Linked DNA regions of Fodinicurvata sp. EGI_FJ10296. The protein of the gene in region 1 interacts with the protein of each later gene in a pairwise test. Links are inferred from orthologs where the notes say so. Each region holds a gene or a part of one and is shown in the gene's direction. Other genes may lie near its edges.

What was found.
Region 2: the proteins of ABZ728_RS03470 (region 1) and ABZ728_RS11710 interact in binary tests that used the Escherichia coli proteins (3 or more experiments, as listed by UniProt). The link is inferred for Fodinicurvata sp. EGI_FJ10296 from one-to-one orthologs.

Annotation. Positions count from the first base shown.
Region 1 is NZ_JBFCVL010000002.1:9,569-14,514, forward strand. Bases 2,170-4,946 are described here. They hold ABZ728_RS03470 (P-II family nitrogen regulator), read left to right. Parts: upstream 2,170-3,277; coding sequence 3,278-3,616; downstream 3,617-4,946. Other genes in these bases: ABZ728_RS03465 (pyridoxal phosphate-dependent aminotransferase), read left to right, coding at 2,170-2,920; glnA (type I glutamate--ammonia ligase), read left to right, coding at 3,741-4,946. Also shown: ABZ728_RS03455 (NAD(P)H-hydrate dehydratase), read right to left, coding at 1-1,263; more of ABZ728_RS03465, read left to right, coding at 1,718-2,169. UniProt on the Escherichia coli protein: P-II indirectly controls the transcription of the glutamine synthetase gene (glnA). P-II prevents NR-II-catalyzed conversion of NR-I to NR-I-phosphate, the transcriptional activator of GlnA. When P-II is uridylylated to P-II-UMP, these events are reversed.
Region 2 is NZ_JBFCVL010000005.1:71,468-77,717, forward strand. Bases 1,829-4,827 are described here. They hold ABZ728_RS11710 (ATP-binding protein), read left to right. Parts: upstream 1,829-2,711; coding sequence 2,712-3,944; downstream 3,945-4,827. Other genes in these bases: dusB (tRNA dihydrouridine synthase DusB), read left to right, coding at 1,829-2,715; ntrC (nitrogen regulation protein NR(I)), read left to right, coding at 3,948-4,827. In the rest of the region: ABZ728_RS11695 (phosphatidylglycerophosphatase A), read right to left, coding at 1-105; ispD (2-C-methyl-D-erythritol 4-phosphate cytidylyltransferase), read right to left, coding at 120-1,388; more of dusB, read left to right, coding at 1,630-1,828; more of ntrC, read left to right, coding at 4,828-5,399; ABZ728_RS11720 (PAS domain-containing sensor histidine kinase), read left to right, coding at 5,599-6,250.

The DNA of each region.
Region 1 (4,946 bases):
CGCGGATGATAACTTGTCCGTATCGTTGCCGGCCAGGTCTGGAAAAAGGCGGGCAAACTCACCGCTATGTGGCGTCAGAACAAGGCGATGCCCCTTCGGTGATTTCGGCAGGCCGGCAGCCCCATCCGTCGGCAGGTCGGGCGCCGGCAGGTCGGGCGCCGGCGAGAATGCCGTAAGGCCGTCGGCGTCCAGCACCAGTCCCGCTCCGGTGGAGAGCCAGTCGCGTGCCCGGCCTCTCAACCTCTCTGCCGCGGCGGCATCGCCCACTCCCGCACCCGGCCCGATGACGGCGGCCATGTGATCCGGACGCCCGACAGCGGCCGACATCGCCGATTCCCAGCCACCGCCCCCTGGGCGGAGTACGAGTCCCGGTTCGACGGCGCAAATGCCGTCAACGCCCTCACCCGCCAATGTTACGTAGCCGGCCAGACGCCGGGCGGCCGCCGCCGCCAGTCTGGCCGCACCAATCATCTCACCGCCCAGAACGACGACGTGGCCACGGCTGTATTTGTGGTCCTGGATTGTCGGCGCTGGAATCACGCCGTCCCATGCCGCCGGCCTGTTAATATGCGCCGTCGGCGCAATGACGTGCAGCACGGTGGGATCGATGCCGATGTCGACGAGATCGGTGCGGCCGCAGATCGACCGTCCAGGCTGGAGGCAGTGACCGGGCTTCAGCCGGAAAAATGTGACAGTCACATCCGCTGGAACGGCTCGCCCCTCGTCTCCTCCCCTTATCCGACCCGTCGTTCCGTCCAGCCCGCTGGGAACGTCAACGGCGACGATACGCCCCCCCCTTTGGCGCAACCGCGCGAGCAGCATGGCCGGCGCCCCGTTGAAGGGCCTGGACAGACCGGCGCCGAACAGGGCGTCGACGACCACGGCCGGCGTTCGTTGATCGTTTGCCATGGTTCGGCACCAGGAATCGTCGATGATCTCCAGGGGGCCGTTCCAATCGGCGAATGCCGTTGCCGCATCACCGGAAAGGCGGCCTGGATCTCCAAGCAGCGCAACGCTCACGGACCACCCGCGACGTGCCAGAAACGTGGCCGCGACAAAGCCGTCACCGCCGTTGTTTCCAGGCCCACAGAGGACAAGGACCGGCCCCGGGGGCGCTGACAGACGCCCGACGGCATCCGAGACGGCTCGGCCGGCCCGACGCATGAGCACATGGCCCGGCGTTCCGGCAGTGATGGCGCGAGCGTCGGCCGCGCCCATTTCCGCGGCGGTCAACAGCTCCACTGGCCACTCGGCGTTGTTCATCGCGCGGTCCCCTTCCGACCTGCTGAATCTACGCACAAATGTATACCAAGGGCGTTGGCGCGGACAGCCGCCTTCTCATGGACCTGCCCAAGATACGCTGCGGGCACGTCCTGCTATATCTATTCAGATTGCATAAAGGGGAAAATGGGGCGACCGATGGGGTTCGAACCCACGACATCTCGGACCACAACCGAGTGCTCTACCGCTGAGCTACGATCGCCATAACACTGCCGTGATCGGCAGGCGCGGTGGATATGGACGATCCATCGCTGCCCGTCAAGCCCAACGCCACAACTTTTTCCGCGCCTGCCGCCACCCGGCTCGATCAGACCAAGGCCCAGCAGAGGGCATGGACTCGTTTGGACGCTTGAACCGCAGCCATGAAATGCGGAAGGCTGTCATACAGTCAAATGATGCCGAAGCGGCGCAAACCAGCTGAAGGGGAACAGGACGAATGCCCAGCACCAGCGATACGGCCCCAGCATCGATCAGGCCGGCGGACGCGATGTCCCGCCTTGGAACCGAGACGGCCTTTCAGGTGCTCGCCCGCGCCGCCGCCATGGAGCGCGATGGCCGATCGATCATTAATCTTGGCATTGGCCAGCCAGACTTCAAAACAGCCGACCACATCGTCGAAGCTGCAGCACAAGCTCTTCGGGACGGCCATCATGGGTATACGCCGGCTCGTGGTATCCAGCCGCTTCGTGAAGCCGTCGCCGCAGATCTGCAAGGCCGTCACGGCGTCGACGTGTCGCCGGAGCGAGTCGTGATCGTGCCCGGCGGCAAGGTGACAATGTGGTTCGCCATTCTGATGTTCGGTCAGCCGGGCGCCGAAATCATCTATCCTGATCCCGGATTCCCGATCTATGGCTCAGTTATCCGCTACACGGGCGCGACGCCGGTCGCATACCCGCTTCTGCAGGAAAAGGGCTTTGCCTTCGATCCGGATGCCATCCTGGCATCGATTACCCCGGCTACCAGGCTGCTGATCGTCAACAGTCCCGCCAACCCCACCGGCGGGGTCGTGCCGCCGGAAGCCATGGATCGGCTCGTGGCTGGCCTTGCAAAGCATCCGCATGTGGCGGTCATGAGTGATGAGATATACAGCCGGATGCTCTATCCGCCGCACGCGCATCGCAGCCTGCTCAGCTATCCGGAACTTGAGGACCGGCTGATTCTGCTCGATGGCTGGTCGAAGACCTATGCGATGACCGGCTGGCGCCTCGGATTCGGCGTTTGGCCATCGGCACTGATCGACCTTGCCGACAGGCTTGCCGTCAACAGTCATTCATGCGTCAACGCTGCTGCCCAGATGGCGGCCATCGCCGCTCTGACCGGACCTCAGGATGCCGTAGACGAAATGCTGCAAGCGTTCACGTCGCGCCGCCGCGTCGTCGTAGACGGACTGAATAGTATCCCCGGCTTTCGCTGCGTTGAGCCCGGCGGCGCCTTCTATGCGTTCCCTGATATCACGGCAACCGGTCTGGATGCCCGCACGATGCAAGACCGACTTCTGACCGAAGCCGGCGTGGCAACGGTTGCCGGAACCAGTTTCGGCGGAAACGGCGAGGGTTTCATCCGGCTATCCTACGCAAACAGCATCGAAGCCATCGAGGAAGCTCTGCAGCGCGTCAATAAATTCGTCGGCACGCTGTGACCGCCCCCCACTCACGCCCGGCGAAGTATCGGCCGAGATGGAGAGACGCCAACCGGTTGAAATCTGGAGGATGAGGGTCTATTGTGCCTATAAAATAGGCAAAATGCCGATTTTCTGAGCGGTCGGCAAGGGTGCACAGTCAGCAGGCCGAATTCGATAGGCCGACTATCGCACTCATTGTACAAAGTTTGGGAGCAAGTGGAGACGCTTGGTCCTGACATGCTTTCGATCGGTGCGGTTGGCACACTAATTGCTCCACTCGGCACCATGCTCTTATCCTCGGGGTCGAGTTCCCGGGGGCCGTCATTCCGGGGCAGCGATATTGTCCGGGCGACGTCAGACAACAGGCGAGAGGCGATGAAGAAAGTCGAAGCGATCATCAAACCGTTCAAGCTGGACGAGGTTAAGGAAGCGCTCCACGACGTTGGAATCATGGGCATTACCGTGACCGAGGCGAAGGGGTTCGGACGGCAGAAGGGTCACACCGAACTCTATCGTGGGGCCGAATATGTCGTCGACTTCCTGCCCAAGGTGAAGATTGAGGTAATCATGGAAGATTCCATGGTCGAGAGGGCCGTGGAAGCGATCCAGCAAGCGGCCCATACCGGCCGCATCGGCGATGGCAAGATCTTCATTTCGCCGATCGATGACGTCATCCGGATCCGTACCGGGGAAAAGGGCGCAGACGCGGTCTAACAAGCCGTTAGAGGTATCAGTCTCAGTAATCAGTCAAGGGCGGGTATCGGGAAACGATCTCTCCGCGTAAGAGACCCAATCCGGGTACGCAAAGCCGACACGGAAAAACCACAGGAAACAGGAAATGTCCGAAGCGATTTCGAAAGTCTTCGACCTGATCAAGGAACACGACGTCAAATACGTCGACCTCCGCTTTACCGATCCAAGGGGCAAGTGGCAGCATACCGCCCAGCATGTCAGTACGATCGACGAGGACGTCTTCACCGACGGATTCATGTTCGACGGATCGTCCATCAACGGCTGGAAGGACATCAACGAGTCGGACATGTCGCTGATTCCCGACGCGTCATCCGCCGTCATGGATCCGTTCTCGGCGCAACCCAGCCTGATTCTGTTCTGCGACGTCTACGAGCCATCCACCGGTCAGTCGTATAACCGCGATCCGCGCTCGGTGGCGAAGAAGGCGCAGGACTACATGGCGTCTCTGGGGATCGGCGACCGCGCCGTGTTCGGCGCCGAGGCGGAGTTCTTCGTTTTTGACGACGTTCGCTTCGAGCAGTCCATGCACCAGGGCTACTATCATCTTGAAAGTAGCGAGATTCCATCGGCTTCCGGCAAGGTGTTTCCCGAAGGCAACATGGGACACCGCCCCTACATCAAGGGCGGCTATTTCCCGATTCCACCCGTCGACAGCGGCGCCGATCTCCGTGCGGAAATGCTGTCGGTGATGGGAGAAATGGGTCTGGTGATCGAGAAGCACCACCACGAGGTGGCGCCGGCCCAGCACGAACTCGGCACGAAATTCGGTACGCTGGTCGAGCATGCCGACCAGATGCAGATTTATAAATACTGCGTCCACATGGTGGCCCAGGCCTATGGTAAGACCGCGACGTTCATGCCGAAGCCGGTCAAGGGCGACAACGGCTCGGGGATGCATGTTCACCAGTCGATCTGGAAAGAGGGCCAACCGACATTTGCCGGATCCGGCTATGCAGATCTTTCCGAGACCGCCCTTTATTATATCGGCGGCATCATCAAACACGCAAAGGCGCTGAACGCCTTTACCAACCCGTCGACCAACAGCTACAAGCGCCTCGTCCCCGGCTTCGAAGCGCCCGTGTTGCTTGCCTATTCCTCGCGGAACCGGTCGGCTTCCTGCCGTATTCCCTATGCGACCAGCCCGAAGGGCAAGCGGGTGGAAATCCGGTTCCCGGATCCGACGGCGAATCCCTATCTGGCCTTCTCGGCGATGCTGATGGCCGGGCTTGACGGCATCCAGAACAAGATCCATCCAGGCGACCCGATGGACAAGAACCTCTACGATCTTCCC
Region 2 (6,250 bases), on another replicon or contig:
GCGCCACAGCCCAACGCCGCCGACAGTGGCGATCATCACCCAGATGTTGGATAGCGGCAGGGCGCCGGGCGATGGTCGCAGAAATACGTAGCGTCCCCTGGGCATGCAGATGTCCAATCTCAAGTCTGTTTCCGGCCGAGAACGACCATCGCCATGGCCGCAATGCCTTCTCCCCGTCCGGTAAACCCGAGCCGCTCGGATGTTGTCGCCTTGACCGACACCCATTCGGCATCCAGCTCGGCGACGGCTGCCAGACGCGCTCGGAGCGCGTCGCGGTGAGGCCCGATGCGGGGCAGTTCGCAAATGATCGTAACGTCGATTTGTTCCGGCCGGTAGCCGCGAAGGGCGGCGCGTTCAATGGCCGTCTCCAGGAACTGCACGCTGTCAGCGCCGCGCCAATGTGGATCGGTGGGTGGAAAATGGCTTCCGATATCCGCATCGGCCATCGCGCCCAGGACTGCATCGGTCACGGCATGGAGCGCGACATCGGCGTCCGAATGGCCGGACAGACCAAAGGGCGCAGGAATGACGACGCCACAAAGGGTTACGCTGTTTCCCGGACATGTCCTGTGAACATCGAACCCCTGTCCGAAGCGCCGGATCGGTGCCGCTGTGGCCGTTTCGCCCTGAAAGTGAGGAATCGTCGGTAACATATTGGGTTCGCGAAGAAAAACCTTGGCAAGTGCCAGATCTTCCTCAACTGTTATCTTTATGTTGTCCATGCGGTCGGGGACATGGCCGACCCGAAGTCCTGCGGCTTCGGCTACGGCGGCATCGTCTGTCAATCGGCGGCCTGCCGCTTCACGATGTGCTGTCAGGATCCTGTCGAACCGAAATCCCTGCGGCGTCTGTGCCCGATAGAGGCCTGCGCGGTCGACCGTCTGCTGAATGATGCCGGAATCGGTGACGGCTTTCAGGGTATCGGTGACCGGCATGGCAGCGATCGCGCCGTCCAGCTCGCCCGCAACGGCCCCAATTACGGCTTCGATCGTTGGTCGGCGGACAAGCGGCCTCACACCATCATGGATTAACACCATCGTCGGTGGGTCGGACGCGCGGGCCAGGCTTTCCAGCCCCGCCAATACCGACGCCTGGCGGTCGGCGCCGCCATCAACAATGGACAGGACAGCCCCGGCGGGGTTCAGTCCGTCCAGGGCCATTGCCGTCATGTCCCGGTGAACAGGATCGACGACGACGACAATGCGGCTGATGCCTTCAACCGGCAGAAACGCCTCGACCGTGCGGCGCAGAACAGGGCGGCCCGCCAGATCGCGGAATTGCTTCGCTATGGCGCCGCCGAACCGTTCTCCCCGGCCGGCTGCCACAATGATGACGCTACAGGACGGTCGGGATTTCGATTGGCAGGTTTCTTCCGCGACGTTGCTCATAAAGGCTTCCAGTCGTTCGGACAATCAAAGCATTGGTATTCGGGGTCGCAGGCCCCGAGACTCCTGGTTCAAAAATGGGATAGACCGCGATACGGCCGCTGGCAAGGACCGAGACAATTTGACGAGAACGCCGCCGCGGCAGACCGGCCGTTACGGAAGAATTTCGATTCACGCTTTGATTCAGTAGCAAACCCTGCTAACTTTGCCTAATTTTGGGGCACTATATGGAGTTGCCTAATTCATGGGCATAACGCTCAATCCTGTTCATATAGGCGACATAGGCGTGGATCCGCCTGTGTTTCTGGCACCCATGTCCGGCGTCACGGATCAGCCGTTCCGCGCAATTGTCAAGAAGCTGGGTGCGGGGCTCGTCATCTCCGAGATGATTGCCAGCCACGAGATGGTGCGTGCCGCGCGGGCCAGTATGCGCACCAGCACCGATTGCGGCGACGAATATCCGATGGCGGTTCAGCTGGCCGGCTACGACCCGGCGATCATGGCCGAAGCGGCACGGCTCAACGTCGATCGCGGCGCAGCGATCATCGACATCAATTTTGGCTGCCCGGCCCGAAAGGTCGTCACGAAGCAGTGCGGATCGGCACTGATGCGGGAACCCGCCCTGGCTGCCTGCATCGTGGACGCTGTAGCCAGGGCGGTCGACGTTCCGGTAACGGTCAAGATGCGGCTCGGCTGGGATGACAGCGACCTGAACGCGCCTGATCTGGCCGCCCGTTGCGAGCGGGCCGGTGCGCGGATGATTACCGTCCACGGCCGCACTCGTTGCCAGTTATATACCGGGACCGCCGACTGGGCAGCAATCCGGCCGACGGTCGATGCGGTGTCGGTACCCGTGATCGTGAATGGGGATATCGACGGTCCGGCCTCCATAGACCGCGCCCTGCAGGCCAGCGGTGCAGCGGGCGTGATGATCGGCCGAGCCGTCCAGGGCCGCCCCTGGCGGTTGGCCCAGGCCGGCGCCTATCTTCGGACCGGCGTCTGGCCTGCCGACCCCGACCTTTCCATGCGCCGGGACATCGTGTTGCAGCATTATGAAGCGATACTCGCTCACTATGGTTCGAGCAAAGGAATAAGAATCGGACGTAAGCATCTGGGATGGTACGTCAACGGACTGCCGAATGCCGCCGACGCCCGTCGCTTGTTCAACACACTCGAAGACTCGCAGGCGGTACTGGAGACGGTGTCGGCGGTGTTCGACGCGGCGATCGGAGCTGGACTGGACAATGAGAGTCTACCCGTTCAGGACGCTTCGACAGTAGGTGAAGATAGCGGCATAAATGCCCGAGCGAACACGAGGAAGGTCGCATGACCGACGATACCGGGGCGGGTGCGGCAGTCCGATCGTCGGGAAAAACGCAGCACTCGGCCATATCGATCCTGAATTCGTTGCCCGAGCCGGTGCTGGTCGTCGATCTCGACTTCAGTGTTCGGTTCGTAAATTTCGCGGCACAGCATTTTTTCGACGCCAGCGATGCCCAGATGACCGGACACAAGCTGGACCATTGGCTGCCCGGCGATAACCCACTGTTCAGCCTTATCAGGCAGGCAATCAGCGATGGCGGCAGCGTTTCGGAGTACGGCGTCACCCTGGAGAGTCCGCGGATTGGTCGGCATGACACGACGATCACGGTCGGACCGGTCGAGGCGGCCAGCGCCGGCGAGGCGGCGGGAAACACCGCCAATAAAACCGCGGTCGTTCTGATTCACAGCGCCTCGATCGCCCGGAGGATCGACAACCAGCTGACCCATCGGGGTGCTGCGCGGTCGGTCACCGCCATGGCTGCAATGTTGGCGCATGAAGTCAAGAACCCCTTGTCTGGCATCCGTGGCGCTGCGCAGCTGCTGGAGGCCACCGCGTCGCCGGAGGACCGGTCGCTCACCCGCCTGATCTGCGACGAGGCCGACCGGATTGTCGCTCTGGTCGACCGGATGGAAGTTTTCGCCGACGGTCGACCGGTCGAACGGTCGGCCGTTAATATCCATGCGGTGCTGGAGAGAGTCAGAGGGGTTGCGCAGAACGGGTTTGGACGGCGCGTGAGGTTCATTGAACGCTATGACCCGTCGTTGCCCGCCGTGCACGGGAACCATGACCAGCTTGTCCAGGTGTTTCTGAACCTTGTGAAGAACGCCTGCGAGGCGGCGCCGGTCAAAGGAGGCGAGGTCACATTGACCACCTCGTTCCAGCACGGTGTCAGCATCGTCGTGCCGGGGACGGGAAGCCGGATGCAGCTGCCACTGGTCGTATCGGTACAGGACAACGGCGCCGACGGTATACCGGACGATATCCGCCCACATCTGTTCGACCCGTTCGTGACGACCCGGACCAATGGAACGGGGCTCGGATTGGCGCTCGTGGCCAAGATCGTCGACGATCACGGCGGCGTCATCGAACTGGACGGTACCGCCCGTCAGACGACGTTTCGCGTATTCCTGCCCATGTATACCCAGCGGCGCCATCGACATAACGGCGACGATGAGCGGCACCCGGCGGAAACGACCGCGCTTTCCGATGAACCGTCACGCTTCCCGGAGAACTAGACGATGGCGACACCCACGATTCTGGTAGCCGACGACGACAAGGCGATCCGGACGGTGCTGGTACAGGCGTTGAACCGGAACGGGTATGACGTACGAACGACAGGCCATGCCGCAACCCTGTGGCGCTGGGTGCAGGATGGGGAAGGCGATCTCGTCATCACCGATGTGGTGATGCCCGACGAAAACGGTCTCGACCTTATCCCGCGGATGAAACGGATCCGTCCCGACCTGCGTGTCATCGTGATGAGCGCGCAGAATACGCTGCTGACCGCGGTCAAGGCGACCGAGCGCGGCGCCTTTGAGTATCTGCCGAAGCCATTCGACCTGGGCGAGCTGGTGAATGTGGTCAAACGCGCGCTCAAGACGCCTGCCGCCCCTGCTGCGGCCGGCGGTGGAGGCGAAGGCGAAGATGACGAGCAGCTTCCGCTGATCGGGCGTTCGCCGGCCATGCAGGAAATCTACCGCGTCATGGCCCGGCTCATGGGGACCGATCTGACGGTGATGATCACCGGAGAGAGCGGAACCGGCAAGGAGCTGGTTGCCCGCGCATTGCACGACTACGGCAAGCGCCGCAACGGCCCCTTCGTTGCGATCAACATGGCCGCCATTCCCCGCGACCTGATCGAGTCCGAACTGTTCGGCCACGAAAAAGGCGCCTTCACCGGGGCCACGGTGCGATCCACCGGCCGTTTCGAGCAGGCCCAGGGGGGGACGCTTTTCCTGGACGAGATCGGCGATATGCCGATGGAAGCGCAGACGAGGCTTCTGCGCGTCCTGCAGGAGGGAGAATATACCACCGTTGGCGGCCGCGTGCCGATCCGTGCCGATGTCCGCATCGTGGCCGCGACACATCGCGACCTCCGCCATGCGATTCAGCAAGGCGATTTCCGCGAGGATCTATTCTATCGCCTCAATGTCGTACCGATCCGGTTGCCGCCGCTGCGGGAGCGTGTTGAAGACATTCCCGCACTGGTCCGGCATTTCCTGAACAGCGCCAACAACGAAGGCCTTCCGACCAAGAGCATCGATCCGCCGGCCATGGAGCGCCTGAAAATGTACAGGTGGCCGGGCAATGTCCGGGAACTGGAGAATGTGATCCGCCGGTTGTCGGCCCTGTATAATCAGGAGAGCATCGGCGCCGATATCATCGATATGGAACTTGCGGAAGCACCGCCTCCAGCCGAAGACGGCACAGCGCCGCCGGCAAGCGAGGGATTGTCCGGTGCCGTCGACCGTCACCTGCGTGACTATTTCGCTGCTCATGAGGGCGAGCTGCCCGCAGACGGCCTTTACGACCGGGTGCTGCAGGAGATCGAGCGGCCGTTGATCACACTGTGCTTGTCCGCCACGAAGGGCAATCAGATCAGGGCGGCGCAGTTGCTCGGCCTCAATCGCAACACATTGCGCAAGAAAATTCGCGAGATGAATATCGAGGTCGTCCGCGGGCTCAAATAGCGTTGCGCGCGACGCAGACGGCAGGTATCCACTGACAGGCAGGTGAGGGCGCGAGCGGGGATCGTGCCTGTGGCGATGCGCTGTGCTACCGATAAGGTTTCCGCCCCGGCAGTAGTGTCCGGTAACCTGCCCCATCCGGTCGGTTTGACCGGGACCGAACCACCGCCGGCCCTTTGGAATTATTGGAAGTCTGTTGTCCATGGCGAGTGGCGCCGATACCGACAAGCGTATTCCGCAGGGTCATTCCCTGCGTCTGGCGTGGCGCGACCTGGTCCGCTGGTCGTCGCGGCTTGGGCTGGGCAACAAATTCGCGCTTGCCCTGATGGTCGCGGCCGTTCTGGCCGGATTGGCCACCTATGCCGCGCTGACCGAGGGTACGTCACTCAACCGCGATACGGACACGATCAACTTCCTCCTCAACCTCGATCTGTTCATACTGCTATTGCTTGGGGCGGTGATCGCGCGGCGCGTGGCCATCCTGTGGGGACAGCGGCGGCAGGGGCTGGCGGGTTCGCGCCTGCATGTGCGGGTTGTGGCGCTGTTCAGCGTTGTGGCCGTTGCGCCGGCGATCCTGATGGCGACCTTCTCGCTGCTATTCTTCCATGCCGGCCTGCAATCCTGGTTCTCTGACCGGGTCTCCACCGCCGTCAATGAAAGCCTCTCGGTGGCCCAGGCCTATCTGGAGGAACATCAGCAAACACTGCGGGCCGATGCGCTTTCGATGGCCAACGATATCAATCGCGAGGCGGAACGCCTTGCGGTCGATTCAGCGTTTTTCAATCAGTTCGTTACCACACAGGCCATTCTCCGGAACCTCACCGAGGCTCTGGTCTTCGATTCGTCCGGCGAAA